DNA from 2 places in the Anoxybacillus sp. PDR2 genome. Region 1 is predicted to be linked to the other one. Evidence: predicted binding sites of a transcription regulator. Region 1 holds the regulator's gene; the other holds the start of a gene.
What was found. The regulator Rex, encoded in region 1, represses fermentation and respiration genes when NADH is low (regulators of the CRP and FNR family bind a similar motif). The targets are predictions, from matches to a motif close to TTGTGAAATATTTCACAA.
Positions count from the first base shown of each region.

Region 2: a site for Rex is predicted at 12,362-12,379, ahead of GRQ40_RS16910 (cytochrome ubiquinol oxidase subunit I). Genes of this name have one in related genera too.

Region 1 is NZ_CP047158.1:336,558-351,874, reverse strand. Features, by position in the region: gene GRQ40_RS01835 (transglutaminaseTgpA domain-containing protein) at 1-94, opposite strand, end outside; gene GRQ40_RS01830 (DUF58 domain-containing protein) at 97-1,203, opposite strand; gene GRQ40_RS01825 (AAA family ATPase) at 1,307-2,257, opposite strand; gene groL (chaperonin GroEL) at 3,169-4,797, opposite strand; gene groES (co-chaperone GroES) at 4,879-5,163, opposite strand; gene GRQ40_RS01810 (CPBP family intramembrane glutamic endopeptidase) at 5,948-6,679, shown strand; gene GRQ40_RS01805 (YdiK family protein) at 6,676-6,873, shown strand; gene tatC (twin-arginine translocase subunit TatC) at 6,887-7,633, opposite strand; gene tatA (twin-arginine translocase TatA/TatE family subunit) at 7,658-7,810, opposite strand; gene GRQ40_RS01790 (redox-sensing transcriptional repressor Rex) at 7,807-8,466, opposite strand; gene moaC (cyclic pyranopterin monophosphate synthase MoaC) at 8,497-8,985, opposite strand; gene abc-f (ribosomal protection-like ABC-F family protein) at 9,104-11,071, shown strand; gene tsaD (tRNA (adenosine(37)-N6)-threonylcarbamoyltransferase complex transferase subunit TsaD) at 11,474-12,487, opposite strand; gene rimI (ribosomal protein S18-alanine N-acetyltransferase) at 12,484-12,930, opposite strand; gene tsaB (tRNA (adenosine(37)-N6)-threonylcarbamoyltransferase complex dimerization subunit type 1 TsaB) at 12,920-13,630, opposite strand; gene tsaE (tRNA (adenosine(37)-N6)-threonylcarbamoyltransferase complex ATPase subunit type 1 TsaE) at 13,627-14,085, opposite strand; tRNA gene GRQ40_RS01755 (tRNA-Asp) at 14,808-14,883, opposite strand; tRNA gene GRQ40_RS01750 (tRNA-Met) at 14,893-14,969, opposite strand; rRNA gene rrf (5S ribosomal RNA) at 15,013-15,129, opposite strand.
Region 2 is NZ_CP047158.1:3,507,677-3,522,993, reverse strand. Features, by position in the region: gene GRQ40_RS16980 (aspartyl/asparaginyl beta-hydroxylase domain-containing protein) at 4-894, shown strand; gene GRQ40_RS16975 (DMT family transporter) at 958-1,869, shown strand; gene GRQ40_RS16970 (response regulator transcription factor) at 2,416-3,111, shown strand; gene GRQ40_RS16965 (sensor histidine kinase) at 3,104-4,108, shown strand; gene GRQ40_RS16960 (ABC transporter ATP-binding protein) at 4,201-4,962, shown strand; gene GRQ40_RS16955 (FtsX-like permease family protein) at 4,952-6,886, shown strand; gene GRQ40_RS16950 (hypothetical protein) at 6,888-7,058, shown strand; gene GRQ40_RS19095 (antibiotic biosynthesis monooxygenase family protein) at 7,120-7,275, shown strand; gene GRQ40_RS16940 (transposase) at 7,673-7,774, opposite strand; gene GRQ40_RS16935 (hypothetical protein) at 8,226-8,408, shown strand; gene GRQ40_RS16930 (lipoate--protein ligase) at 8,912-9,901, shown strand; gene GRQ40_RS16925 (DUF3221 domain-containing protein) at 10,116-10,478, opposite strand; gene GRQ40_RS16920 (LURP-one-related/scramblase family protein) at 10,763-11,263, shown strand; gene GRQ40_RS16915 (Fic family protein) at 11,731-12,081, opposite strand; gene GRQ40_RS16910 (cytochrome ubiquinol oxidase subunit I) at 12,431-13,831, shown strand; gene cydB (cytochrome d ubiquinol oxidase subunit II) at 13,828-14,838, shown strand; gene cydD (thiol reductant ABC exporter subunit CydD) at 14,838-15,317, shown strand, end outside.

The DNA of each region.
Region 1 (15,317 bases):
TATCCGATACAACAGTTAGCGGCGCAAGCCATTCCCATAGCAGCCAAAAAGCGAACAAATAGTATGCAAATGTTTTGATCCGGCTTTGTTCCACGTTTACTTCCCACCCTCAACGAAAGCATTAGCAAAGTGCTGGGGCATCGTTACCTTTACAGTGACCCCTTTTTTTCTAAGCATCTCGATCCATTCTCGCTCCTCTTTCGATAGTTGGCCTTCTGCTTTTTTGATTAAAACCACCGTACCGCGGCGATTTTTCGAAGCTAAATCAGCCATGATGGAAGCAGTTTCTTTATACAGCTGCGACGTGATGCAGCAAAAGGAAAACGATAACGGCCACTGCATAGTCTCACGATACATGATGCGTGCAAATGATTCCTGACTATCACAGGCCACTTTCGCTAAGTGATAAAATAACCGCTGTAAATGCGTCTCTCCATTTTGCGCTTGAATCACGATGCGATCCCTTCCTACCGATACGAGACCGGTTTTCACTCCTGCTTTTACCGTCATTCGAACAAAGGAAGCGGTAAATGTAACAACCTCTTCAAATAAGGCTGTAGGAGTGCGATCCAAAAAGACCATAAGATCCTCGCTCTGCCTTTCTTCAAAATCTTTTGTCATCAATTCGTTTTTTCGTGCCGATGCTTTCCAATGAATCCATGAAAAGCGGTCTCCTTGTGTATACTCGCGAGCGCCGATCGCCATTGCCGTATCGCGATGGAGCGGAAGCGGCGATACAACAGACCCGTCATCCAACTGTTGTCCCATTTTCCGAGCGTTCATTTCGACATAGCGCGGATAGACAAGGATGCTATCTTCAGTGGAAACGATCGCTTCTTTTGCCACCATTCCCAGTAAATCGGTGATTTTGAAATGAATGGCCGAGAAAATATGCTCTCCACGCGGCAATTCATCCATTTCATATACATATGTGCACATACGCCGTCCTAAGGGCATTAACACTGTACGAAAAGGCGTCATTTTTGCTAAGGACGGCGGCAGCTTTTCTTCGGCTAGTATATAAATGAGCGGAAAAAAACGCGGTAAATCGATTTGCACAGTGACCCGCAATTTTTCACCTGCGTAATAATACACCTTCTGATTAAAGGTTCGTTTTACTTTTATCGAATGGAGGGGATAAAATATTAAAACGAAAGCGTACAGTCCAAAAGGGAGGAAACTGTAGAATAAAAACCAGCTCACGAAGCCTCCCTGAAACATCGCATATGAAAAAAGAATCGCCAACAATCCAAGCACCCTTATGAATTGCCACAAATTTTTCCTGTGTTTTTTCATCAGGCTGTCCCTACCTTTGCACCGGCACTGGCGTTCTGGAAATAATTTCACTAATGATATGCCCTGCAGAAATTCCATCAAATTTCGCATGAGCTTTCAAAATGATCCGATGCGCAAGGACATAAGGAGCTAAAGATTGCACATCATCTGGAAGGGCAAAATCACGTCCATGCACGAATGCGTATGCTTGTACAGCTTTCATTAATGCCACCGATCCGCGCGGACTGACTCCTAAATAGATCGACTCATGGGAACGGCTTCGTTGGACGATTTCAACAATATAGCGTTTCACACGTTCATCTACATACACTTCCTGTACTTTTTCCTGCAACAAAAGCAAATCTTTGATGGTGATCACTGGTTGCAGTTGATCAATAGGAACCACCTTTTCGGTTTTGTTCAAAATATCCATCTCTTCTTGTATGGAGGGATATCCCATGTTTAGCTTCAGCAAAAAACGATCGAGCTGCGCTTCAGGAAGAGGGTAGGTTCCTTCATATTCAATGGGGTTTTGCGTCGCCATAACAAAAAAAGGACGCGGCAATGGCCTTGTTACACCATCCACCGTTAGGCTTCCCTCCTCCATCGCCTCTAGCAAGGCCGATTGCGTTCTAGGAGACGTTCGATTAATTTCATCAGCCAAAATAATATTCCCCATAACGGGACCTGGTTTATATTCAAATTGGCCTTCTTTTGGATTATAAATCGATACGCCGGTCACATCGCTTGGAAGCAAGTCCGGCGTAAACTGAATCCGCTTAAATTGGGCGCTCACGGATTTTGCCAATGCGCGAACAAGCATCGTCTTTCCAACACCCGGAACATCCTCCAGCAACACATGTCCACGCGCTAACAGCGCAACAATGCTTAATGTAGCAACCTCTCTTTTTCCCACGATCACCTTTTCGATATTTTCAACCATTGTACCAATGACCGGATGTAATTCTTCGTTTTTTGGCATGTTCATTCTCCTCTAATGAAATGTTCTTAATCATGATTCATGACAGCACCATTTGGTGATTAGAATGCTAGGACCATCTCTTTCTTAATAAAAGAAATCGGTTATTTTATTTTTGGAAGGATGAGCCTCTAAAAGAGGTTAGCCACAAGCTTCTCTGACTAGTGAAAACATCCGTCACCTTACCTTCTAGAATGATTGGGTCCGTTTTTAAGCTGCATGATTTATTTTATATAGATTTTATTGTTTTCACATGCTCGGCTACTCGGATCATCTTTTTATAAAAAATCAGGTCTATCACTACTATTATTCACCTAATAAATCTCAACTCCTTGTTTTGATTGATCTCTTCTGAAAATTTCGTCTTTACTAAAATCATAACACGAATCATTGATTATTCAACATTCAAAAGGATCATAGCCCTTCATTACAAGATGCCGGAAATCGCTCAGCAACATAAGTTGTCCTACCTGTTCATTTTATTTTCTATCATAAGGAAACGGACGGCTGTTGGACCGCTCTTGCCGTCAACAAAAGAAAGGTTGTAATAAGGAGAAAAAACGAACCGCTTTTGAGCCAAATGAAGACCGTCGAAGTTTATGGATGAAACACAACCATCATAAAGATGAGCGTTTTTTTGATTCCTTTGTCAGATAACTAATGGCTAGAGGGGACATACTCCCACCACCTACGCTTCGCTTAGAAGTGGGGGCCTTCTTTCGAAGGGAAGTTAAAATGCTTCAGCCTGACTCTTGATGATGCCAAACGTTCTGCTCTTCCATGTAAGCTTAATAGAATGGGATTCGGTCTGCAAAACTTACGAGAAGCCTTCTAGACAATTGATGACGATTTCGTGGGCAAAAAAGAAAAGGAACACTGGGAAACCCCAGTGTTCCAAGATATTTAGGCAATGATTACATCATGCCGCCCATTCCGCCCATGTCAGGCATTCCAGCGCCAGCGCCTTTGTTTTCTTCTGGCTTGTCAGCGACAACGGCTTCCGTTGTTAAGAACATAGCGGCAACAGATGCTGCGTTTTGAAGCGCAGAACGAGTTACTTTTGTAGGGTCAACTATACCTACTTCGATCATGTTCACCCATTCGCCAGTTGCTGCATTGAAGCCGATACCAGGTTGTTCTTTTTTCAAGCGTTCAACGATAACAGAACCTTCTAAACCAGCATTTTGCGCAATTTGACGTACTGGTTCTTCAATCGCGCGAAGAACGATTTTCACACCAGTTGCTTCATCGCCTTCTGCTTTGATTTCAGCTACTTTATTATATACGTTTAATAGCGCTGTACCACCGCCGGCTACGATACCTTCTTCAACAGCCGCGCGTGTAGAGTTAAGAGCGTCCTCAATGCGCAATTTGCGTTCTTTTAATTCTGTTTCTGTAGCAGCACCAACTTTGATTACTGCTACGCCGCCAGCTAATTTCGCTAAGCGCTCTTGTAATTTTTCACGGTCAAATTCAGAAGTAGTTTCTTCTAATTGAGCACGAATTTGATTGATGCGTGCTTTAATCTGATCAGATTCGCCCGCACCTTCTACGATGGTTGTATGCTCTTTTGTTACAACCACTTTTGCAGCGCGGCCAAGAGATGCAATAGTTGCAGACTTTAAGTCACGGCCTAATTCTTCAGTGATCACTTCACCGCCAGTTAAAATCGCGATATCTTCCAGCATCGCTTTGCGGCGGTCACCAAAGCCAGGAGCTTTAACAGCAACAGCTGTAAATGTTCCGCGAAGCTTGTTCACAACTAGTGTCGCAAGCGCTTCACCTTCAACATCTTCAGCAATGATAAGCAATGATCTGCCTTGTTGCACGACTTGCTCTAATACAGGCAAGATTTCTTGAATGTTTGAAACTTTCTTATCAGTAATTAAGATGTATGGATTGTCTAATACTGCTTCCATTTTTTCCGTATCAGTAATCATGTATGGAGAAGCGTAACCGCGGTCAAATTGCATTCCTTCAACAACATCTAATTCTGTTGTAAAGCCTTTGGATTCTTCTAATGTAATAACACCGTCGTTACCTACGCGCTCCATTGCTTCTGCGATTAATTGGCCTACTTCTTCATCAGCCGCAGAAATCGCAGCAACTTGAGCAATAGAGTCTTTGCCTTCGATTGGTTTAGAGATTGCTTTCAACTCTTCAACTGCGACAGCCACCGCTTTTTCGATACCTTTGCGGATACCCATTGGGTTTGCGCCAGCTGTTACGTTCTTTAAGCCTTCACGGATCATCGCTTGAGCTAATACAGTTGCAGTCGTTGTACCGTCACCAGCAACGTCGTTTGTTTTGCTTGCTACTTCAGCAACAAGCTTCGCACCCATGTTTTCAAATGGATCTTCTAATTCGATTTCTTTTGCAATCGTGACACCATCATTTGTAATTAATGGAGAACCGAATTTTTTCTCTAATACAACGTTGCGCCCTTTAGGACCTAATGTTACTTTTACTGCATCTGCTAATTTATCAACACCGCGTAGCATCGCGCGACGAGCTTCTTCACTGAATTTAATTTCTTTTGCCATGAACCATTACCTCCTCCAGCAATCTAAATTTTCATTAAGTATTTGTTGAAATATCTATGTTATGAAAGCCGTACGAAATGATTAACCAACGACAGCCAAAATATCGCTTTCACGCAAAATTAAATATTCCTTGCCTTCGTATTTTACTTCTGTTCCTGCATATTTTGAGAAGATAATGCGATCGCCCACAGCTACCTCCGGAGCTACACGCTCACCGCTGTCAAGCACACGTCCTGTACCAACAGCCACTACTTTTCCTTCTTGCGGTTTTTCTTTTGCAGTGTCTGGTAACACAATACCGCTTGCTGTTCTTTCTTCTGTTTGGACAAGCTCAATCACAACGCGATCACCTAATGGCTTTAACACGGAAAACAACCTCCTCAACAAAAATTTTTATTCTCATTTTATTAGCACTCATCATCAACGAGTGCTAACACACTTATAATATTAATGAACTTCCCTTTTTTTTGCAAGTAAAAAATACAAAAAAAATCTGCAACTTTGTGCACCCTTTTCAATTATGTCACATTCCTGCAAATATAAACATCAAATTTGTCGCCCGAAGGAATCTGAGATCCTTCAGGTAGACCATTTCATTCTCCTTTTTCTCTGCTCGTTCATTCTGCTGGGAATTTTTCATGGGAGATCAACCTCCCTCACCTACACTTTGTGTAGAGGTGGGAGGTTTTTTGGTGGATTATGCTCAATTTTTTTCCTATCCTTTACTTAGGAAAGGGGGATTGTCTAATCCAAACAACTTGAAATATGAAATAAATCGAATGATGTCCACATGCAAGCATTTCAACGGTCAGCCGGTCGAACAACATTGTTGCTAAAGCCATTGATGGTTTGGTGAAGCAGCGTAGTTCGACCACCAAAACGAAAAATTAAAAACGTTAACCGAGCGTTGATGAATCGAATAGCATGGCGAAATCTCATAACGAAAAGCTTCATCATACAGCTCCGTTTACAGACTGAAAACTTTTCCGCCAACATAAGATTACCACATTCTTGGCTTTATATCCTTCAATCATCTAAAGCGCGCTCCCCTGTTGTCTTACCATTTCAAACATTTTAATCATTATTTTTCTCCAATATGTGCTACAATACGAAAAGCAGCGATTACTTTTTAGCAAAGGGGAATTTTCCATTGAAACGGCAATATTGGTATGTCATTATAGCATATGTCATCATGCAGCTATCTAGTATAGCTGGCGTCCCGCTCTTAGTATTTCTTGGGGTCGGAGCACATTCTCATAATGCAGTAGAAGCAGCCTCAGGCTATTGGGCCGTCATCAGCTTTTCGATTACCTTTTTTCTTGTTCTCTTTTTCCTTCGCAACGATATCAAGCAGCGCCATGAACGCGATCGTGCTCCATTATCTGTCGCGTGGGTGTGGGCGATTGGGGGCTTCTTTTTGGCGCTATTTGCCCAAGGCATTGCGGCCAATATTGAATATCGTCTATTCGGCATTCAGGCAGGATCGGAAAATACGAAAACCATTATTGAAATTATTCGCCTCACTCCGGCCCTTGTGATCGTCACATCTGTTATTGGGCCCATTCTAGAAGAAGTGATTTTTCGTAAAATTATCTTTGGCACCCTGTATAATAAGTATAATTTCTTGATTGCGGCTACGATTAGTTCCTTATTGTTCGCAGTCGTCCATATGGAGCTTGAACACCTTCTCCTGTATTCAACCATGGGATTTACATTTGCTTTTCTTTATGCCAAAACAAAGCGTATTTTCGTTCCGATCTTTGCTCATGTGACAATGAATACGTTCGTTGTCGTGATGCAAACCGTCTTTGCTGATCATATCGAACAAATCATAAAAGAAACCGACAAGATGCAATTTATATTTGGGGGCTTTTCATTATGAGAATTTCACCTTTAAGCACCGCGTTGTTCTACTTTCTAATGGGGGCTTTATTCACTTATTTAGCCACTCAAAGCGCCCATGAGAGCATATGGAATTTCTCTACCGTTGCCTTAATGGTCTTGGCCACTTTAGACTTCGGTGTATTTTTGCGACTGATCACCCTATATATTAGAATTCGAAATCAACAAAAATAAAAAGGGCTGACGTTCATTTTAAGTCAGCCCTTGCTTGTTCCGCTAAAAGCACTTTTCGATAGGCGATTCTTGAGATCCATATGCTCACTTCATATAAAAAAGACAACGGAATCATTACAATTAATTGTGATATTACATCTGGAGGGGTTATGATCGCTGCTACAATTAATAAAAGCAAATACGCATACCTTCTCCCTTTTGACAGTAAAAAAGGGGTAATCAACCCAAGACGCGTTAAAAACATAACGATCACCGGCAATTGAAATAACGCACCAAACGGCAATACAAGCTGAAGCAAAAACGTAAAATATTCGTTAATGCCAATTACTTGATTGATGCCTAGATCTGTCGCCAAGTCTTGCATAAAACGGACGACAAATGGAAACAAAACAAAATAGGCAAAGCTAATGCCGCTTAAAAATAAAAATAATGACAATGGAATATAGCTAAGTGTCACTTTTCTCTCTTTTTCGTATAGTCCAGGGCTGACGAAGGCCCAAATTTGATAAAGCAAAACCGGTGCGGTCATAATCAAAGCGATGACAAATGCAAATTGCATATAAATTTTAATCGGATCGGTCAATCGAAAGGCATTCATCGTTAACTCTCTTGCTTCATCAGCCTGTTGCAAATACCGAATCACAGGCTCGACAAGAAAGAAGCTGGCAGTCAAAGCAATAGCAAAAAAAATCAGCACAATAATCAATCGTTTTCTTAATTCCCCAAGATGTTCATATACAGACATTTCTTTATCGCTCATATGGAACCATCCTACCGTTCATCGTTACGCTTTTTTGTTGTTTTCTTCTTCATCCGTTAATCCCTTCGTCGCACTCTTAAATTCTTTTAGCGACTGGCCGAGCGATTTCCCCAGCTCTGGAAGTTTTTTCGTCCCAAACAATAAGACAATAACAAGCAAAATAAGTAAATATTTCACAATGAGTTCACTCCATTTGATTCAGATGGGTAATTCTTTAAAAAATATACAAGCGACTGTAGCTCAATGGCCAAATCAATATGATGCACCCGGATGTTTTCCGGCACATTTAGGCGTGCAGGAGTGAAATTCAAAATGCCTTTGATTCCCTTCTGCACAAGACGATCCGTAATAGACTGCGCAGCATGCGCTGGAACGGTTAAAATCGCCACAGAAATTTGTTCATGGATGAGTTCTTCCAGTTGATTTAAGTGATAAACAGGCACTCCACCCACTTCTGTCCCTACTTTTGCTTGATCGACGTCAAAAGCCATCACGATCTTTGTATTATTATTTTTCATAAAATTATAATTTAAAAATGCTGTTCCTAGATTTCCGACTCCGACTAACGCCACTTCCGTGATTTCATCTTGATCAAGCGTCTTGCGAAAAAACGATAATAAATAACTAACATTATACCCATAACCCTTTTTTCCAAGAGCCCCAAAATAAGAAAAATCACGCCGAATGGTTGCTGAATCGACTTTAACGGCTTCGCTTAATTCAGCTGAAGATACTCGCTGTTTTCCTGAAGCATATAAATTTTTTAAAAAACGATAGTATAGTGGTAATCGCTTAGCAGTTGCCTGTGGAATTTTCGGCTGTTCATTGCTCATGATAAATCCCCCGCATTCACTTAAACCGTCTTACTTTGCTTTACGCTGGTAGTGTCCGGATTTCCCTCCGGCTTTTTCTACGAGATATGTTGGCCCAATCACCATTCCTTTATCCAACGCTTTGCACATATCATAAACCGTAAGCGCACAGACCGAAGCAGCCGTGAGGGCTTCCATCTCTACCCCTGTGCTCCCTTTCGTTTTCACAGTCGCTGTAATGATCAGCTCACAGCTCTGTTCATGCATCCTCCATTCGAATTGAATATCGACTCCTTTTAACATTAAAGGATGGCACATGGGAATAAGATCAGCAGTTTTTTTAGCCGCCATAATACCAGCGACTTGAGCAACCGCAAGGACATCTCCCTTTTTTACAGAATGGCTGACAATTCCTTCATAAATCTCCTGGCTCACCGTAATACTTGTCCGAGCCACCGCCACACGCACGCTATCCGCCTTTTCGGTAATATCGACCATTTTGGCGCGGCCTTGTTCATTAAAATGCGTAAAAGATGCCAATAATATCTCCTCCACTTATAAACTATACACTATTTTTTCCCGTCTGTCTTTTCTAACTCGTTTTATTGCCCAAGTAAAAGCTCTTGCGATACACTAGTAAAACGAGAGGTGAAAAACAATGATCATTTTACAAATACGACAACTTTCTAAATATTTTGGCGCTGATCTTATTTTATCGAATATAAAATTAGAAATACAGTCAAAAGACCGCATCGCTCTCGTCGGAAGAAACGGAGCGGGAAAATCAACGCTACTTAAAATCATGGCTGGCGAACTGTCATATGACAGCGGGGAAATCATCAAACCTAAAGACGTCACGATCGGTTATCTTGCCCAAGATAGCGGCCTCGATTCCACCCTATCAATATGGGAGGAAATGATGACCGTGTTTTCCCCATTAAAAGCAATGGAACAAGAGCTGCGCACAATGGAACAGCAGATGGGAGATCCCGATCTTCTTGCAGACCCAAAACGTTACGATAAATTGCTAAAAGAATATGATATCCTGCAAGAAAAATTTAAAGACCAAGGGGGATACCAATACGAAGCAGACATTCGTTCCGTTTTGCATGGACTGCGATTTTCTGAATATGATTACACCACTACTTTTGTTCAATCGCTTAGCGGTGGACAACGAACCCGCTTGGCGCTGGGCAAAATGCTGTTAATGAAACCAGATCTTCTTATTTTGGACGAACCAACAAACCATTTAGATATCGAAACTTTAACATGGCTTGAGCAATACTTGCAAACATATCCAGGAGCTATTTTAATCGTTTCGCACGATCGTTATTTTCTTGACAAAGTAGTGACACAGGTGTATGAATTATCGCGGACAAGCATAAAAAAATATATCGGAAACTACAGTAAATATTTACAGCAAAAAGCAGAAGACCTTGAGCGCGAATGGAAGCTGTATGAAAAACAACAAGAGGAAATGGCAAAGTTACAGGACTTCATCCAACGAAATATCGCTCGCGCTTCTACAACTAAACGAGCACAAAGTCGCCGTAAACAGCTTGAAAAAATGGAACGAATCGATAAACCCATATCTGAAGAAAAATCAGCCAATTTTTCCTTTGAGATTGAGCGCCCAAGCGGAAATGAAGTATTAATTGCCGAAAACCTTTCCGTTGGTTATACACCTAATGAACCTGTGATCCGCGGTGTACAATTCCGCATTACTAAAGGCGATAGCATTGCCCTTGTCGGACCAAACGGGATCGGAAAATCGACACTGCTTAAGGCAATTGTAAACAAAATCCAGATACAAAACGGTAACTTACGGTATGGCTCCAACGTACAAATCGGCTATTATGACCAGAATCAAGCAGACTTATCATCAAATAAACGAGTGCTTGATGAGCTTTGGGATGAGTATCCGCAAAAAACAGAAAAAGAAATTCGTACCGTATTAGGCAATTTTCTATTTTCTGGCGATGACGTTCTAAAGCCGGTATTTGCATTAAGCGGCGGGGAAAAAGCACGACTGGCATTAGCCAAGCTCATGATGCAAAAAGCAAATTTCCTGATTTTAGACGAGCCCACTAACCATTTGGATCTAGATAGTAAACAAGTGCTCGAAAACGCGTTAATTGATTATCCCGGAACCATTCTTTTTGTATCGCACGACCGTTATTTCATTAACCGCATTGCTACCAAAGTGTACGAGCTCACTCAAGAAGGAGTCGTTGAATATTTAGGAGATTATGATTATTACCTTCATAAAAAAGCAGAAATGCTTGAACTGAAGCAGCTTCAGGAAGAGGAGAAGCAACGGAAGCATAATAAAGGAGGAGCTTCCATAAAGAAGCAATACGAACTCGACAAGGAAACAAAGAGACTAGAACGACAACGAAAAAAACGAATTGAAGAAATTGAAAATGAAATTAGTCAATTAGAAGACAGCATCAGCGAGAGCGAACAGCAATTATGCGATCCCGAAATCTATGGAGATTTTCAAAAGGCACAAGAACTCACTAAAGAAATTGAAATGATGAAAGAAACCTTAGAAGCCTTAATCGAAGAATGGGAAGAACTCCATACATCCCTAGCCGAACATAAAGGGACCCGGACTCCATCATAAACATTGAATAAAGCAATAACGATCCTATACCATTTTGCACCATCTTCAAGCCGCCTTTATCGAAAAGACTGTTAACATCGTTTATTAGTCGATTAACACACTTTTACTATAATATTTTGATCCCCTTCTATTGCTATAAAAGCAATAGAAGGGGATTCTCCAATAAAACTATCCACATTTTTTTACACAGAATTTTTCTTTTAAATTAAGTTATTCACCGTATTTTCCACAATATCCACAAAAAAGTCTAAAAATACTCACAAAAAATTGTGGTTAAAGATAACTTGGTATTCCTAATTCATGATAAGTTTTCCACATTACCCACAATATGTGGATAATTATATTAACAACTAAACATTTTCTCAAAAAAAATCCTCTTGACTACGCAGAGGATTTTTGGTCTTACTCCAATTCAAGACCAGGATCAGCATTTAACGATAGCTCGCTTCGTTTTCCATGTGCAAACAATATCGTTCCAGCTGCTGCAATCATCGCAGCATTATCCGTACAAAGAGACAACGGCGGAATGACAAGCTCTACCTCCTGCAGCTCGGCCATTTTCTGTTCCAGCGCCGTCCTGAGCCCTCGATTTGCCGCTACTCCCCCAGCTAACAAAACTTGGCGCACATGATATTCTTGAGCTGCTTTGATCGTTTTGGTGACTAGTACATCGATGACACTTTCCTGAAAGCTTGCCGCCATATCTTGGATTTCTATTGTTTCGCCTCGTTGCTCGGCATTATGCAGCGTATTAATGACCGCCGATTTCAACCCGCTAAAACTAAAGTCATATGAGCCGTCCTCCAGCCAGGCTCTCGGTAAATCGAGCGTCGCTCTTCCCTCATGAGCCAACCGATCGATGTGCGGGCCCCCTGGATATGGCAACCGCAACGCTCGAGCTACTTTGTCATACGCCTCTCCAGCTGCATCATCCCTTGTTTCGCCAATCACTTCAAATGAGCCATGCTCTTTCATATATACAAGCTCTGTATGCCCCCCAGAAACAACAAGTGCCAGCAGCGGAAACTTCATTTCCGTCACAAGACGATTGGCATAAATATGCCCAGCGATATGATGCACAGCGACTAATGGCAGCTGATGCGCAAAAGCGAGCGCCTTGGCAGCATTTACCCCAATTAAAAGAGCTCCGACAAGCCCCGGCCCTTGTGTGACTGCAATAGCATCTAACTCTGCAAAAGATAGATTGGCTTCGTGCATCGCTTTCTCGATCACAAGGGTAATTTGCTCCACATGGTGACGTGAGGCTACCTCTGGAACAACACCGCCAAATCGCTTATGGCTTTCAATTTGCGAAGCCACCACATTCGCCATGATTTCTTTTCCATTTTTCACTATAGCTGCAGCTGTTTCATCACAGCTTGTTTCAATTCCAAGTACATATACATCTTTGTTCATCTTAATTTCACCCACATTACAAGAGCATCTTCTTGATTATCTGGATAATATTTCTTCCGAATGCCTCCATTTAAAAATCCGAGCTTTCGATACAATGACTGTGCGACATGATTGGAAACACGCACCTCCAGCGTCATCGTTATCGCCCCCAGCTGTCTAGCCATTTCCATCATCATTCTCATAAGCGCTTCGCCTAACTTTTTACCGCGATACTCCGGTAATACAGCCACATTGGTAATATGCGCTTCGTCAATAACAACCCACATCCCACAATAACCAATCATATGCCCATTATGCTCCATGACGACATACTTCGCATATTGATTGTGAACAAGCTCATTATAAAATGCTTCACGGCTCCACGGAAGCGTAAATGACGCCTTTTCGATCGCTAGTACACCATCGATATCATTTAACGTCATCATCCGAAAATTAATTTCCATGGCTTTCTTGCTCCTTCTGCCTAGCAAGCCAATTAACTTCCGCTTCAGCTAAGCGCACATAATTAGGGACAAATGAGTGAACATCCTCTGATGTTCTATTCATCCCCAAAAAAGCCAATTCGCTTGGACGCGGCAATTGTAACGCTGGTGGGCCAAACACTGCTAATGAACCGAGCACCCCTGTTAATATATCTTGATGGAGAGCAACATCTCCGCCCAAAAATAAAACTGGCTCCTGTTTTTCCCGCAACCATTGCGCCCATCCACTTGATAGCACAATTCGGTCGCTTTCTACACATTCTAGCTGATTACCATGATAACGATACAACCCTGTATAAATTTGCCCTCTTCTTGCGTCAAATAAAGGGCAAATCAACCCATTAAAATAATGTCCATTGGCAGCGAGCACTTCAAGGCTAGATACCCCTACAATCGGAATATTCAATGACCAGGCTAACGTTTTGGCAACTGTAACACCAATGCGTACACCTGTATAAGAGCCTGGTCCCTTCGCTACAACAATTAAATCGAGTTCTTGAGGTGTAACTTGGCAATTTTCCAATAACAGTTGGACAGCGGGCATTAAGCGGGTGGAATGATCCTTTTTGATATTTGTGAGGATTTCCCCTTTAACGACCGAACCTTCCACTAAGGCAACGCCCAAAGCAGCATTCGATGTATCAATCGCTAATACTTTCATCCCTCTATAATCTCCTTGCATAACTGTTCATATCGTTTTCCAATGGGTTCCAATACCATTTTTCTTTCCTGATCTCCATGATGATAAAGATGGATATACAATAATTCATCAGGAAGCTGGGGCTTAATCAAATGAGCCCATTCGATCACGGTAACGCCATCACCTTCAAAATACTCGTCGAACCCCAAGTCTTCAAACGTATCCTCCAAACGGTATACATCCATATGATAAAGCGGGAGACGTCCTTTATATTCCTTGACGATCGTAAAAGTCGGACTGCTGACGGCTCGCGTAATGCCTAGCCCTTTAGCTAGCCCTTTCGTAAACGTTGTTTTTCCTGCTCCTAAATCTCCTTCTAAGGCAATCACATCTTTTGGCTGCAATTGTTCTGACAGCCTAACAGCAAATTCCATGGTTTCCTCGGCTGAGTGCATAACTAATTCATAAATCGCCATCATCTGTCACCTAACTTTAATCATTGTTTGCCATTTTCACGTACCCAACAGAAATATGGATTTCCTTCAACAATATCCCCACAGGTCGATTTATTTTTCAGTAAGTTGTTCAACATTTATGTTAGGAATATGAAATCATGTCTAATCGCTAAGCAATTTGGCAGACTAATCAAAAAGAAAACTTGAGAGAGTTTCTTTTGGTGAACCAACGTACCTGATTTAAACTTGATTATAACTGCTTGTTCTACCATTAACTAAATTTTATTGCCTGCGCTTGAAATTGTATCACATTCCGGTAAACTGGTGCTACTTTCTTATGATATCAGCAGAAATTTGTTTGTTGAACGCTTTCCGATTCCAGTGTTGGATAGATGATAGACGCTAAAAAGAGAAACTTATTTTGTTAGCAAGAGGGGCTTTGGTCATCAGAGTAGAAATATTGGTAATGGTAAGAAATCTTTTTTACGCCCTCAGCTAAAGCTTCTTCACTGTCTATATGGGATTTGCAGGGATACTCTTGCGGCTGGTAGACATGTTACTGGTTACTGATAAGCTCATGATACCGTGTAGTATATTGCATGAGACAAATAAAGATAAAACATCCTTAAGAGTTCGGATTCTTAAGGATGTTAATAAAATGGTTCTATTCATCAAAAAGGGGGAATGGGTGAAAAAGCAGAAAAAGGCATAAAAAAACACGAAACCCATTGTTTCGCTAGCAATGGCGGTCCCGACGGGACTCGAACCCGCGATCTCCTGCGTGACAGGCAGGCATGTTAACCACTACACTACGGGACCATTTTGTTTTGGTTGCGGGGGCAGGATTTGAACCTGCGACCTTCGGGTTATGAGCCCGACGAGCTACCAGACTGCTCCACCCCGCGGCAATAAAATCATTCAAACAACATTTATAAAAAACAAAGGATAGCCTAGCAACGTCCTACTCTTGCAGGGGCGTTAGCCCCAACTACCATCGGCGCTGGAGAGCTTAACTTCCGTGTTCGGGATGGGAACGGGTGTGACCTCTCCGCCATCGTCACTAGACTATTCGAAGGATGGCTCCTTCAAAACTAGATAACAGATTCAGAGAAGAAAGGATAGGCGGTGCTTTTCTTGATGTCTAGCTCCGCTTTTCGTATTGTCTAGTTCCGCAAGCTGCATCCTACGGTCGTTTCCGCTTCTTCTGTCCAAGTCTCCTGACTTGTCCGTCAGAAGCTTGAACGCCCTATGGA
Region 2 (15,317 bases), 620 kb from region 1:
ACTATGGCTTCTTATATTTTAGGCAAGATTAATATTGATGATGAAAAATTAAAAAGAGATTTAGAAATTCACAATGAATTTCCTAAGATTGCTGAAGAGTATGACGAATTTGGTACAGGATTTTGGCAAAATTGCACCTTGTGGAGTTGGACTAGTGATGAATTAAATACAATGTATAAAGACTATGATTACCCAATTCAACAAACACGATATGGTAAGGCTCTAACATATATTGACGAATTAATTAGAGGAAATTTCACATTCAATAATCTGAAAATGGTTAGAACGAGAAACCTAATTGATGGTATGGTTATTCCGCATAAAGACTTTGTAGAATTAGAGAGATCAAAAGATCAATATTTTAGAGTTTTTATACCATTAGAAGATAATGAGTATGCTTTTCACTCAGATGAAGAAAATGTATTTCAAATGAAAAAAGGAGAAGTTTGGTTTTTAGATGCCGCGATTGTCCATGCTGCTATTAATTTTTCCAATAAGAGCAGAATTTTCCTATGTTTAGATTATGCTTTTCCCGGCCCCTTTAGTCCTAAGGATGTCTTTATAAATGATAGTGTATACAATCCAAATCTTGATCCAACAATTATTAAGAGAGAAGAGGTATCCAGTGATTTTAAGGAATCGCTTGTAACGTCTTTATCTAAAGTGATTTCTAAATACAACTTTAGGGATATTGTTTTTCTTCTTTCAAAAATTCACTTCTATAAGAATATATCCGTTTCAGACTGCTATGACTGGTTAGTAGAAATAACAGAAAAATCTGGTGATTCTTCTGTTTATAATAAGGCTATCAATTTGCGAAGATTTTTAGTTGAAGAACGTAAACTTGGTGAAAGATTTTCATTTAACTTCTCAGAATCTGAACAATTAGTCTGAAAAAGTAAAGAGCTTTGGATTTATTTCCAAAGCTCTTTATTTAAAAAATAAGAGGGATGAAAAATGAATGAATCATTCAAAATTTTAGTGAATGCACGAATGAAAAAATCTACAAAGGGTACAAGTTCGTTAGGGAAGAATGCTATCCCTTGGTTATTTGTTTTTATGTGGAGTAGTGGGGCAATTTTTGTAGAATTTGGTTTACATGATGCCGATCCATTTATTTTCCTTTTTTTCCGATTATTCATCTCATCACTTCTTTTTTGGATAACAATGTTTATATTACGAACTCCTTTACCAACAACTTCAACAGAGTGGCTATATATGATGTTTACTGGGTTATGCATGCAAGCAGGTTATCAAACATTTTACTTTTTAGCTTTGGATTACAAGGTTTCTCCTGGGCTTCTCACCATAATACTTGGTGCACAACCTATTCTTACTACATTTATTTCAAAAGAAAAAAGTAATATCACTCAATGGCTTGGGCTTTTTATTGGAATAATGGGTCTTGTTCTTGTAGTAATCGATCATACAGCGATCAACAGCTTTTCCAAGATAGGCTTGGTTAGTTCATTTCTTTCACTTATTTGTATTACAGGTGGAACCATATTACAAAAATCTATACAAGCTAATCAAATATCCAATATGGCTATCCAATATACATCTGGAACCATTTTTTTATCCATTTTATTGTACTTTTTTGATCAAAAAATTAATTGGACCCCTATGTTTGTATTCTCTCTATTTTGGATGGTGTTCGTTATTTCTGTCGGGGCAACCCTGTTGCTTTATCAGATGATAAAAAAGGGAAATCTCACAAATGTAACAAGCTTATTTTACTGTGTGCCACCTATAACAGTGATATTTGATTTTTTTGTATTCAAAAATAGTTTAACCATGTTGAGTATAAGTGGCATGCTTTTAATTGTGTTAGGAATGATTCTTGTTAACAGGAAGGGAAAGTGGTTGTAGCCCACTCGACCAGCCTAAATCAAGAAAATCTTTTTAGCAATCCACTGAGAAGTCTCCTACCTTTAAACGGGGTGAAGAGGGGGCATTGATTTCGGAGGCCAATCCATTTGTGAATGATCTAGATCCAACGAGAAGATGGAGCATAGGGCTTATTCAAAAGCGGCTTCTGCTTTTGTAGCGGCTATCCGTTCTATCTTCTCGTGGTATCGATATAAACAAGCTTGTCAGTCGACTAAAAAACGATAAAAAGGCTGGCTTCTATCGAAAAAATTCCTCTGTATGATAAGGGGGGTTTCATTCGGCACTTTATGTGAAGAGTTCTCACAGAACCTTGATTTGATCCTGTCATCAGTTTCCCCTCCTTCTTTCAATAAGAGTGATTTGATGATCGGCTTTAGCAATCGCTCACTCCATACGAAACCCATTTCATGTCCATTGAAAAATCAGGTATAATAAGAACAAATGTGATGAATCCGGCAGATCATCCAATGAATAGGAAACATGGTGCTGGAATGTCGAAGATCGGCGGAAAAGCGTGGTGAAAACATGTTTAAAATTTTGCTTATTGAAGACGATCTCACCCTCTTTCAAGAAATAAAAGAACGGTTGACGCAATGGTCATACGAGGTGCGGGGCATTCGCGATTTTGGAAAAGTGATGGAGGAATGTTCCGCTTTTAAACCGGATTTAGTCATCATTGATATTCAGCTGCCCAAATTTGATGGGTTTCACTGGTGCCGCATGATCCGTTCCCATTCGAATGTGCCGATTTTGTTTTTATCGTCACGGGACCATCCGACCGATATGGTGATGTCGATGCGGCTTGGGGCGGATGATTTTATCCAAAAGCCGTTTCATTTTGATGTGCTGATTGCGAAAATACAAGCGATCCTTCGCAGAGTATATAATTATAGCACCGATCAAATGAAGTTGAAAACGTGGTGCGGCGCGACGATCGACTATGAAAAGAATACCGTTACCAACGATCAAGGCACGATGGAATTAACTAAAAATGAAATATTGATCCTTAAACATTTGCTTCATAAGAAAAACAAAATTGTCACCCGGACCGAATTGATTAAGCAGCTATGGGAAGACGAGCGTTTTGTCAGCGACAATACATTAACGGTGAATGTCAACCGTTTGCGGAAAAAGCTGGATGAACTTGGCTTGGGCCGCTTGATTGAAACGAAAGTCGGACAGGGCTATATGGCAAAGGAAGAGGCCGCTATCGATGATTAAAAAATATATCATGGAAAGAAAAAGCTGGATCTTTTTCTTTTTATTTATGCAGCTATTTATCCTTTTTGTCTCTTATCTTGATGCCGCGATCTCATTGCAGTCTGCCTTTTATATAGTCTTTTTATTGACGATCATGTTGATCCTTTTTGTGATCGTCCGCTATAAAAAAGAAACCAAGTTTTATAAAAGCTTAGAAGAATGGGAAAGCGATCTTGACCTCTCAAACGTTCTCCATGCCGAAAGCCCTTTTGAAAAAATGGTGGAATCCACGCTCGTCAACCAAACGAACTTGCTGAAGCAGGCCGCTTGGGAGAATCGGGTCTCCTTAGAAGAGGAGAAGGATGAGCTGCTATCATGGATCCATGAAGTAAAAACCCCGCTGACGGCGATGCATTTAATCATTGAACGGGTAGAGGAGGAGAAAATCAAATCGCAGCTGTCATACGAGTGGCTGCGCATTCATATGCTGCTTGACCAGCAGCTCCATCAGAAGCGGATTCTTTTTATGGAAAACGATTTATACATCGAGCATGTCGAGCTGGAACCGCTTATTTTTAAAGAGATTAAAGCGCTGCAATCATGGTGTATGCAAAAAGGAATCGGCTTTGACATCGAGCTGGAGGTTTCTTCCGTTCTGAGCGATGCGAAATGGCTTTCTTTTATCATTCGGCAAATCTTAACCAACGCCGTGAAATACAGCGAATCATCCGATATCGTCATCAAAAGCTCGATGCAGAAGGGCCATGTCCAATTAGAAATTCGGGATTTTGGCCGCGGCATTGATCCGAAAGATTTGCCGCGCATTTTCGATAAAGGCTTCACATCGACGACGGCGCATCAAGATCAAGCGGCCACGGGCATGGGGTTATATTTGGCGAAAAAAGCCGCCGAACCATTGCTCATCGATATCGACGTCCAATCGCAGCTCCATGAGGGGACGACTTTCACGATCACGTTCCCGGAAAAAAATGAATTTGTCCGCATCACAGGCATGTGACAAAATTGTCACATGCTTTTTCGATTTGTTCGGCCAATCGAAGGAAAAAAACAACCAGGTGGATTAACATAGAAAACGAGGAGGGAAGCAACATGATCATTTTAGAAGCATCCAACATTTACAAAAGCTATGGAAATAAATTTAATAAACAAGAGGTGTTAAAAGGACTCGATATTCGCGTAGAAAAAGGGGAATTTCTCAGCATTATGGGACCTTCGGGCTCCGGAAAAACAACGCTGCTCAATGTTCTTTCTTCCATTGATCGGGTCAGTCAAGGAATGATTAAAATTGAAGGCAAAGATATTGTCGGCATGAAGGAAAAACAGCTGGCGGAATTCCGCAAAAACCATTTAGGATTCATTTTTCAGGAATACAACTTGCTGGATACCTTGACCGTAAAGGAAAATGTTCTACTGCCTCTATCGATTACGAAAACGCCCAAAAAAGAGGCGGAGCAAAAATTTGCTGAACTGGCGACAGAGCTGGGCATTTATGAGATCAAAGATAAATATCCAAACGAAATTTCCGGCGGGCAAAAGCAGCGCACTTCAGCGGCGCGGGCCTTTATTCATGAACCGAGCATTATTTTTGCCGATGAACCGACAGGCGCTCTCGATTCCAAATCGGCATCCGATTTGTTAAATAAGCTGCAGCGTTTAAATCGGAAGCGAAAAGCCACGATTGTGATGGTCACTCATGATCCGGTCGCCGCCAGCTTCTCAAGCAGGGTCATTTTTATCAAAGACGGCCAGGTGTATACGCAATTAAACAAAGGAAATGAAACGCGGCAAGCCTTCTTTCACGACATTATGAAAACCCAAGGCGTGTTAGGCGGGGTGCAGCATGAGCATTAATCAAATCATCTTCCGCAGCTTGAGAAAAAACTTGAAAAATTACTATTTGTACGTGTTTGCTTTAATTTTTGCCGTTGCGCTTTATTTCTCTTTTGTGACATTGCAATATGATCCGGCCTTGAATGAGATGAAAGGAACGGTAAAAGGAGCCGCTGCCATTCGGGCCGCTTCCGTGCTGCTTATTGCCATTGTCGGTGTTTTTCTCTTCTATGCTAATGCCATTTTCATCAAGCGGCGGAGCAAAGAAATCGGTTTATTTCAGTTAATCGGCATGACGAAGGGAAAAATTTCCCGCATGTTGACGGCTGAAAACTTTATCCTTTATTACAGTTCTCTCATCATTGGCATTTTTATTGGATTTGCCAGTTCCAAGCTTTTGCTGATGATTTTGTTTAAAGTGACGAATATCGAAGCCATCGCCACTTTGTCTTTTTCCGAAAAAGCGTTGGTGCAAACGCTGGTTGTGTTTAGTGTGATTTATCTGTTCATTATGCTGATGAACCGCTGGTTTATCCAAAAGCAGACCATTTTGTCTTTATTTCGCGTAACATCCACGACAGAAGTAAAAAAAGTATCGGTTTTGGAAATGCTCATCGGAATTTTTGGTCTCGCATTGATACTGACAGGCTATTATGTGTCATCCAAATTATTTGACGGCGATTTTGCCACGATCAATGAGCTTTTCCTAGCGATGGCCTTTATATTAGGATCTGTCATTATCGGCACCTACTTCTTTTTCAAGGGAACGGTCAGCTTTCTTTTTTATCTCCTTCGCAAAAGAAGAGGAGGATACTTAAATATTGGCGAAGTATTGTCGCTTTCGTCTTTAATGTTCCGCATGAAATCCAATGCTTTGCTGCTGACGATTATTACAACGGTGTCCGCCCTTGCCATTGGGCTGCTGTCCTTAAGTTATATTTCCTACTATTCAGCAGGACAGACGGCGCGAAATACCGTGGCTGCCGATTTTTCTTTTATGAATCAAGAAGATGCCAAACGCTTCACGGAGGCTCTCAAGGAGAAAGGCATTCCGTATAAAGAAAAAGTGATCGACGTGATTCAGGTGAAGGCGGATCTCACCTCCATTCTCGAGAATGTGGATTCGAGCATCTTAAATGTGGATCTAGCAGCCATGCCGGTGCCGGTCATTCGCGACAGCGATGTGGAAACGATCGATTTGCCGCCGGATCAAACGCTGTTTACCGGTTATCAAGATTATCTCGCTCAATTTATGCCGTTTAAAAAATCGGGACAGATCCAGTTAAAAGGAAAGCACGAAGGGATCAAGCTGCGTTATTTGGGACTGGAAAAAACCTATTATATTTCTTATCGTTTCACATACGGCTTTCCGACGGCCATTGTGGATAAAACGATTTTCGAACGGCTAAAAAAGGACATCGATCCGAAAATCCAAAAGGAGTCCACGGTTTATATCGGAATTCATATTTCCGATGAAGAAAAAGTAGAAAAAGCGGACGACATGTTTCAAACGATGAATTTCCATGCTCCAGCCGATTCCCGGCTCGCCATCATCAGCAACCAGAAGTATCAATTTGGGCTGATCATGTTTATTGTCGCCTTTTTAGGATTAACCTTCCTGATCACATCAGGCTGCATTCTTTATTTTAAACAAATGGATGAAGGTCAAGACGAGCAACCGAATTATACGATTTTGAGAAAGCTTGGTTTTACGCAAGGCGATTTGCTTTTGGGCATTCAAGGAAAGCAGTTATTCAACTTTGGCATTCCTTTAATCTTGGGATTGTCCCACAGCTATTTCGCCGTCCGCTCCGGCTGGTTCTTTTTTGGCACCGAGCTTTGGATGCCGATGCTGACCGTCATGCTCGTCTATACGGCGTTATACTCGATTTTCGGCATCCTGTCCGTTCTTTATTATAAAAAGATCATTAAAGAAGCGTTGTAAGATGAACAAACAGGCGTTCGCCATCTTCGGAGGGCCAACGCCTGTTGTTGGTTTTCGGATCATCTTTTCGAAAGAGGTGAACGAACGAATTGAAAAAATCCCTCATCAACCCATTATAGCTGTTGGAGACAGCAAAGGCCCTCGGAAGGATGAGACAACGGCGGAATCGTGAACGTCTGCGACTGTGCGATTTCTGCTCATGCAATAAAGGAATAAAAGGAGTGAGTAAAAAGATGTTTATTCAAATAAGACGAATCACAGTGGCAGAAGGATATACAGAACAGGTTGTGAACCAATTCAGCCAGCCGGGAATGATTGAACAGCAAGAAGGATTGGTAGATTTGAAAATATTAGTGAAAAAAGGCGGCGAGGTGATGCTGGTTGCCTAGGAGTCAGAGGAGCATTGGAAAATGTGAGAGAAAAGCGATGCCCATATTGCCGCACATCAAGCAAGCAGAAATCAGCCCAAACCGGATTTTATCCTCCATATGGAAGTCAGTCACTACGAAGTAAAATCCATCAGAAAAAGGGGCGTAACAGTGATGGATCCTCTATGGTCTTATAAAGCTCAGCTTTTATAGGGCTTTTTTGTTTTGGGCGCATAAACATAATCCAATATGGCCTAAAAATGGGCTATGTATTGGAGTGGAAAGGCTGTCATTTTTTTAAGAGTTTTTAGGAATAAATATACTATTTGAGTTAAATGTGGTTCATCACCAAAAGATGTGCTTGCGTCTACCATTGAATTGCGGTAGACGTTTCTAACCGAATACACAATGCCAATCGTTAGATATTTCTGTATCCATACCCCTGACGTTTGAGCCACTTGATTTTGTTATTCATCCCTTCCGTTCTTCCATTCGAATAAGGCAACAAAATACACGAAATGATTTCTTCTCAAAAAATCCCGATTTTTTGGGCATCGCCATGCATCCATTGCTTCTTTTTTCGAGCCATTCTTGTCGTGCGTTGCAAGCAGATCAGACATAAAAAACATGGTTCGGGAAGAGAAAGTTCAAACATCCAGCGTTCTCTTTCGTTTCGCTCATTTTAAATCGAAAAATCTGGTCAATCGATGAGTTCTTTGATGAACGGAGAACACATGCAAATTTTCCTCCAATGGTTTGGACCTGCTTACCATACAGGAACATTCGCTTTTTAGTACCATCTATTTTCTTCACACACGCCTCCCCAAAAATATCAAGCGAAATTCGAGGTGATTAATCCAAATTTTATATATTATAAGATGTAAAATATGTGGATTTTTTGATTATTAAAATCAATAGTTTTTAGGCATCGGCACTGTCCTTGAATCAAATACGTGAGAGGGGAAGAGAAGGTGAAGGGAGCGAAGAAATACATGATTATGTTCATTTTAATTTTGCTTATAAACGTAATTACGGTCATCATGTTATATTTTCAAAACGAGCAATTAACAGAAAACCAGAGAGAGTTAAAAGAGTTACAGGTTCAATTGAAGGATGTAAATGATGGTGTGAAGCAACTGTTAGAACAACAGTAGGGGAGTGGAACGGGTGCCTGTCACTTGTCGAAAAGGTAAAGTAAAAAGCACCATATCAATGGCGATTTCGTATATAAGTTTTACTTCCTATTTGTTAGTTGGATATTTGGGAGATATGATCAATATACGTTTTATTTATCTTGCTTTATCCATTATTATTATCTTAGGTGGAACGTTCTCAATGATTTCTATTTATTTACTAAAAATATATAATAGGCAGAACTTAAACATGACGATCAAGTAGTGGTATCGTGTTGTACGATATGGCCAGAAACCGGGGTTTGTCCAAGAATGGTCATCCCCGTAAGCCCGTCATATCCCTTTAGCATAAGGATCACCATCGTGTGAGCAGGGCCTATTCTGCCCCATGTTTCACATCATCCGCCGAGAAGCCTTCCACCTCTAAACGGAGCAGAGGAGGGGAGTGTTGTCGAAGAAATTTTTTGTCCCCTGAAAAGCTAGGGAACCTTGATATCACCATATTTCTAGAGGGAGGATGTCCCATGTTATTTATAGATAATAAAGGAATCACAGATCCAACCGTTAACTTGGCTATTGAAGAATACGCTTTAAAACATTTAGATATTAATGAAACGTATTTATTATTCTACATAAACGAGCCGTCGATCATTATTGGCAAAAATCAAAATACGATTGAAGAAATTAATACGGAGTATGTGGAGAAAAACAACATTAAAGTGGTTAGAAGACTTTCAGGTGGCGGAGCGGTTTATCATGATTTCGGAAATTTGAACTTTAGTTTTATTACCAAAGATGATGGAGAAAGTTTTCATAACTTCAGAAAATTTACGGAACCGGTGATCCGCGCTTTAAAAAAGCTTGGGGTCAATGCTGAACTCAGTGGCCGTAACGATATTGTCGTAGATGGAAGGAAAATTTCCGGAAATGCGCAATTTTCGACGAGAGGACGAATGTTTAGCCACGGAACATTAATGCTTCATTCAGAGATTGACCATGTGGTATCTGCACTCAAAGTGAAAAAAGAGAAAATCGAATCGAAAGGAATTAAATCCATTCGAAGCCGTGTGGCCAACATTTCTGAATTTCTTGATCAAAAAATAACGATGGATGAGTTTAAAACATTATTGCTGCAATATATTTTTGAGGGGAAAGAGCCAATTCCCGAATATCAGTTGACAGAAAAAGATTGGGAAGAAATTCATCGCCTTTCGGAGAGAAGATACAAAAATTGGGATTGGAACTATGGGAAATCGCCGAAATTTAATTTGCAGCATTCACAAAGATTCCCGATTGGCTCCATTGATGTTCGTCTTGAAGTGAATAAAGGAATGATTGAAAACTGCAAAATTTATGGAGACTTCTTTGGTGTTGGGGATGTCAAAGAGATTGAAGAACGATTAACAGGAATAAAATATGAAAAAGCTGAAATTGAAAAAGCGCTCAATGGGATAGATGTTAAACATTATTTTGGCAACATATCATTGGAGGATTTTTTACAAATTGTATATTGATTTGCTGTTTAAGGGGCTGGCCAAAAAGTGGACAGCCCCGCTGATAAGGTAGAGCGTGGGATGTTCGTAATGATCCTTTAGCAAACTATGCCCAAAACCGCAAAGCAGAAGTATAAGTATGACTGATAAAAGTACAGCCCTCCATTTCTTTTTCAAAATGGCTCTCCCTCCGTTGCAACAAGCGGCTATCATCCCTTGATTCCTTTACAATAGTTCACTTGTCTATCACCTGAATCTTTTCTGCCCCAACCTGCAAAATTTTCGACTCTTTTACAGGCGGGGCATACCAAACTCTAATTTTTTGACCAACATTTATCTTCTGATAATCTTTCTCATGAACATAAAATAAAAAACTATCGTGATGAGCTGCATATGTCAATATTTCGTCCTCAGACATACGGCGTATATCTTCTTTTGTCATATCTTGAATAACCAATAGCCTTTTACCGTTATGCTCTTTCTTTAGCGCTACATACCCCTCAAATAAAACAAAATCAGACCGTTTTCTTCCTGTTTCCTCATTATAACAAGAAATGAATAATAATGGTATGAAAAAACAAATAATTAATTTTTTCACAGTTACCTCCTAACCAAGAACGAAGGTGTCATTTTGTATGTTTGTGAACCTTTTTAGCCGGGAATCATTGGCTACAGTGCTGGTAGAAATCAAACTGCTTCTATTTTATAATAAAAATTTTATATGATTAAAGATGATTCTGTGAAATATGGAAATGTTGTAAAATAAAAGTATGTTTCTCTTTGTTTTTGAACTTACAATGAGTATGAAATGAGCCGAAGACAGCGTTTGGACCATGTTCTTGATGAAGGCAATAGCGAATGGTCTATTTGGGGGGATGGATAATGAAACGACTTTTTATCAAGCAGAAGCTATTTAGTATGGGTGAAAAATTTACAGTCAAAGATCATACGGAAAAAGATGTTTATTACGTGGAAGGCAGTTTTATGAAGATTCCTAAAACGTTTTCAATCCGGAATGCAAGTGGAGAAGAAGTGGCTCTTATTACGAAAAAAACGTTCAGTTTTTTACCGAAGTTTTTGGTAGAGGTGAATGGGCAAGAAGTCTTAATGATCAGAAAAGATTTTTCTATTTTGAAACCGCGCTATACGATTGATGCAGCCAATATTGAAGTTCGTGGTAATTGGTGGGAAATGGACTTTCAAGTTTTGCGGCAGGGGAAGGTTGTCGGCTATGTTAGTAAGAAGTGGTTCACTTGGGGGGATCGTTACGAAGTTCAAATATTGGATGAAGAGATGGAAAAGATCATCGTCGCCATTGTCATTGCTATTGATTGTGTAAAAGCTGACCAAGCTAATGCTTCCACCATTCATACTAGTTCGTAATAAGGAAAGCCTGCTATGTGGGAACGGGGTGCCAGTCACTTATCGAAAATCATTTAGAACCCCTCCAGCTGCTTAAAATATGGCTGGAGGGGGGGATAGGAGGGGACTGTTGCGTAGAAAGAACTTGAACTCAATGCAACATCAGTCAAATCGGAATTTTTCTACCTGATCAAAATGAATCATAGGGCTGACTCATCATCTTAAAATATTTTTAACAACTGGTAGATCCGCTGCCCTCGTTGTTTACAACGAAGCGGCTTTGTTTTTTGATATGTCTGAAGTGTGATGGTGTTTTTCGTTAGGCTGAAATCGCCTGCGCCTTTTCCTGCAAATAATCGACGAATGCAGGCCCTGTCCCTTTCCTCTCGTTTTTATTTATTCTTCTATTCCTAAAGCCTGGAGGTAATGTGTCAAACTTTCCTCTGCACATTTGGTCACCAGTTCGGTAAAAGGCTCCAATTTCCCTTCTACACTTGCTTTTTTAACGCTTCATAATACTTTAAGCGATGTTCAGGGCTTGCCTTAATAATCGCAGGAGGGTATCCATGGTGCATGAGTATAAAGTTCATCATCAAACGTGCGGTTCGTCCGTTCCCATCCGCAAAAGGATGGATATAGACAAGCCGAAAGTGAAGCTCTGCAGCTAATGGGACGGGATGAAGCGCGGTCTTATTTTGTTCATACCAAGAAAATAAATGATTCATTTCCTCTTGGACATTTAAAAAATGAACAGGGTGATGAACGCTTCCTGAGATGCCTACATGATGTGTTTCGTGTTTCCCTGCATTTTCATTGTCAATATTTTTTAATTCATTCATTTTTACATGCCTTTCACCTCTTGATAGGAATCGCAATGGCGAATATGGTGATATACCGCTTTAATTCTACTTTATGTTGATTGAGTAAAATATTAAAGTATATTTTGCATTTTAATAGTTAACATCAAAAAACAGAGGGTGAATGCCCTGTCACTTGTCGAGAGTGGAAAAAAGATGGGCAACGAAATATTTGTTCACTATGTCACAAATTCTCTACATATTTGTCACAAATCAGTCAACGTCCTTTAACAAAAGGCACATCGTTTTTCATTACAATAGTATGTGAAAGGTTGAACAATATTTTCACCGTATGATTAGGGGTAACATGCATCGAGGAGGGAAAGCTACGATGTCTGAACTGTTTTTAGCTCGGCTTCAATTTGGCGCAACCACGATTTTTCACTTTTTGTTTGTTCCGCTATCCATCGGTTTAGCTTTTATGGTTGCACTGATGGAAACATTTTATGTGGTGAAAAATCAAGAGATTTATAAGAAAATGGCGAAGTTTTGGGGGCATTTGTTTTTGATTAATTTCGCGGTTGGGGTGGTAACGGGAATTATTCAAGAGTTTCAGTTTGGAATGAACTGGTCAGAGTATTCGCGCTTTGTTGGGGATGTGTTCGGCGCTCCTTTGGCCATTGAAGGGCTGCTCGCTTTCTTTATGGAGTCGACGTTTATCGGTTTATGGATTTTTGGTTGGGGGCGTCTATCCAAGAAAATCCATTTATTGTGCATTTGGCTTGTTTCCATTGGAACGATGCTTTCGGCTCTTTGGATTTTGGCCGCAAACTCGTTTATGCAGGAACCTGTTGGCATCGTCATTCGGAATGGACGAGCTGAAATGAACGATTTCTTTGCTTTATTACGAAATCCACAATTATTAGTGGAATATCCGCACGTGATTTTTGGATCATTGACGACAGGCGCTTTCTTCATTGGCGGCGTGAGCGCGTATAAATTATTGAAGCGGCAAGAAGTAGAGTTTTTCCAGAAGTCGTTTCAAATGGCGATGGTCGTTGCTTTGATTTCCGGACTCGGCGTGGCGTTTAGTGGACATGCCCAAGCGCAGCATTTAATGGAATCCCAGCCAATGAAAATGGCCGCAAGCGAAGGGCTGTGGCAGGACAGCGGCGATCCGGCTGCTTGGACGATTTTTGCCCTTATTGATGTGGAAAACCAAAAAAATAGCTTGGAGCTATCGATTCCGTATGCGTTAAGCTATCTTGCTTATGAGAAGTTTGAAGGCAAGGTGCCGGGAATGCTCACCTTGCAAAAGGAATATGAAGCAAAATACGGACCGGGCAACTATATTCCGCCGGTGAAAACGACGTTTTGGAGCTTCCGCATCATGGCGGGCGCAGGGCTGTTGATGATTGTGATGGCCGCGTTCGGCTTATGGTGGAATTTCCGGGAGACGCTAATGAAAAAATCAGCCTTTTTAAAGATCATGGTGGCCTTGATTGCCTTTCCATTTATCGCGAATACGGCGGGCTGGATTATGACAGAAATTGGCCGTCAGCCATGGACCGTTTTTGGATTGATGACGACAGCTCAATCGATTTCGCCAAATGTGTCTGTCGGCTCATTATTGTTCTCGTTCATTGCCTTTACCACGATTTATCTTATTTTGGCCATCGTGCTCATTTATCTGTTTGTGCGAGAAATTAAAAAAGGAGCCGGGCATCATGATGAACAGAAGGAAAGCGATCTTTCCGTGGATCCTTTTGAAAAGGAGGCCGTTCAAGGATGACGTTAAATGAATTATGGTTTATTTTAGTTGCTGTCTTATTTATCGGATTCTTTTTTCTGGAAGGCTTCGACTTTGGTGTGGGAATGGCTGGACGGTTTCTTGGAAAAAATGATGTCGAACGACGCATCATGATCAATACGATCGGGCCATTCTGGGATGCCAATGAAGTGTGGCTTTTAACAGGGGGAGGAGCGATTTTTGCCGCGTTCCCTCATTGGTATGCGACGATGTTTAGCGGCTATTATATTCCGTTTGTCTTTGTCCTGCTTGCGTTGATTGGCCGCGGAGTCGCCTTTGAATTCAGAGGAAAGGTCGATCATCCAAGCTGGAAACAAACGTGGGATTGGATTATTTTCTTTGGAAGCATTCTCCCACCGTTCCTCTTTGGCGTCTTATTTTCCAGCATATTAAGAGGAATGCCGATCGATCAATCGATGACCCTACACGCGGAGTTTTCCGATTATGTGAATATTTATACGGTAACGGGCGGCGTCGCGGTCACGCTTTTATGCTTCTTGCACGGACTGCTCTTTCTGACTCTCAAAACAGTGGGAGACTTACAAATGCGCGCCCGCAAGCTTGCCCAAAAAATGGTCTATGCCGTTCTTGCGGCGCTTGTGGCTTTTGTTGGCCTCTCTTATACAGAGACAGATTTATTCACGTACCGCGGCGAGGTGACCGTGCCGCTCGTAGCCCTTGTTGTTGTCTCATATGGATTGGTCATCCTATTTTCCAAAAAAGGCCGCGATGGCTGGACCTTTGCGATGAGCGGTCTTGGGATTGCTTTAACCGTCGGAGCGATCTTTGCCGGATTGTTCCCGCGCGTCATGATCAGCTCGATTTCAAGCGCCTATGATTTAACCATTTATAATGCTGCTTCCGGCGCTTATTCGTTAAAGGTGATGACGATTGTCGCGGTCACGCTGCTGCCGTTTGTTCTTGGCTATCAAATATGGAGCTATTATGTGTTTCGTAAGCGTGTAGATGGGAAGGACATGGTCTATTAATGAAAAAAGAACTGCTTGCCTTTGAGGGAATGAAACGAATCCTCGCGCTGCTTTTTGGTTTCACGGTGGTTCAAGGAGTGTCCATCATTCTGCAGGCCAAATGGCTCGCGGAGATGGTCACTCATTTGTTTCAGCAAAAGGCGTTCCATGAGGTATATGAAACGCTATTCTTATTTATTGGCGCTTTTCTTATGCGGCATTTCTTGCAGCATGTGAAGCAAAAAATGGTGTACGAGTACTCTGTAAAGCTTGGCGCCCATCTCCGAAAAGAGGTGCTTGATGCGCTGTTTCATTTAGGGCCAAAGGTAGCCAGACGGCTTGGAACAGGGAACGCCGTCACCTTGCTGCAAGAAGGAGTTTCGCAATTTAAACAGTATCTCTCTCTTTTTCTGCCGAAAATGGTGAATATGGCGATCATTCCTGCGATGGTCTGGCTTTATGTCCTGCTTCTGGACCGGACATCGGCCGTCATCTTAATG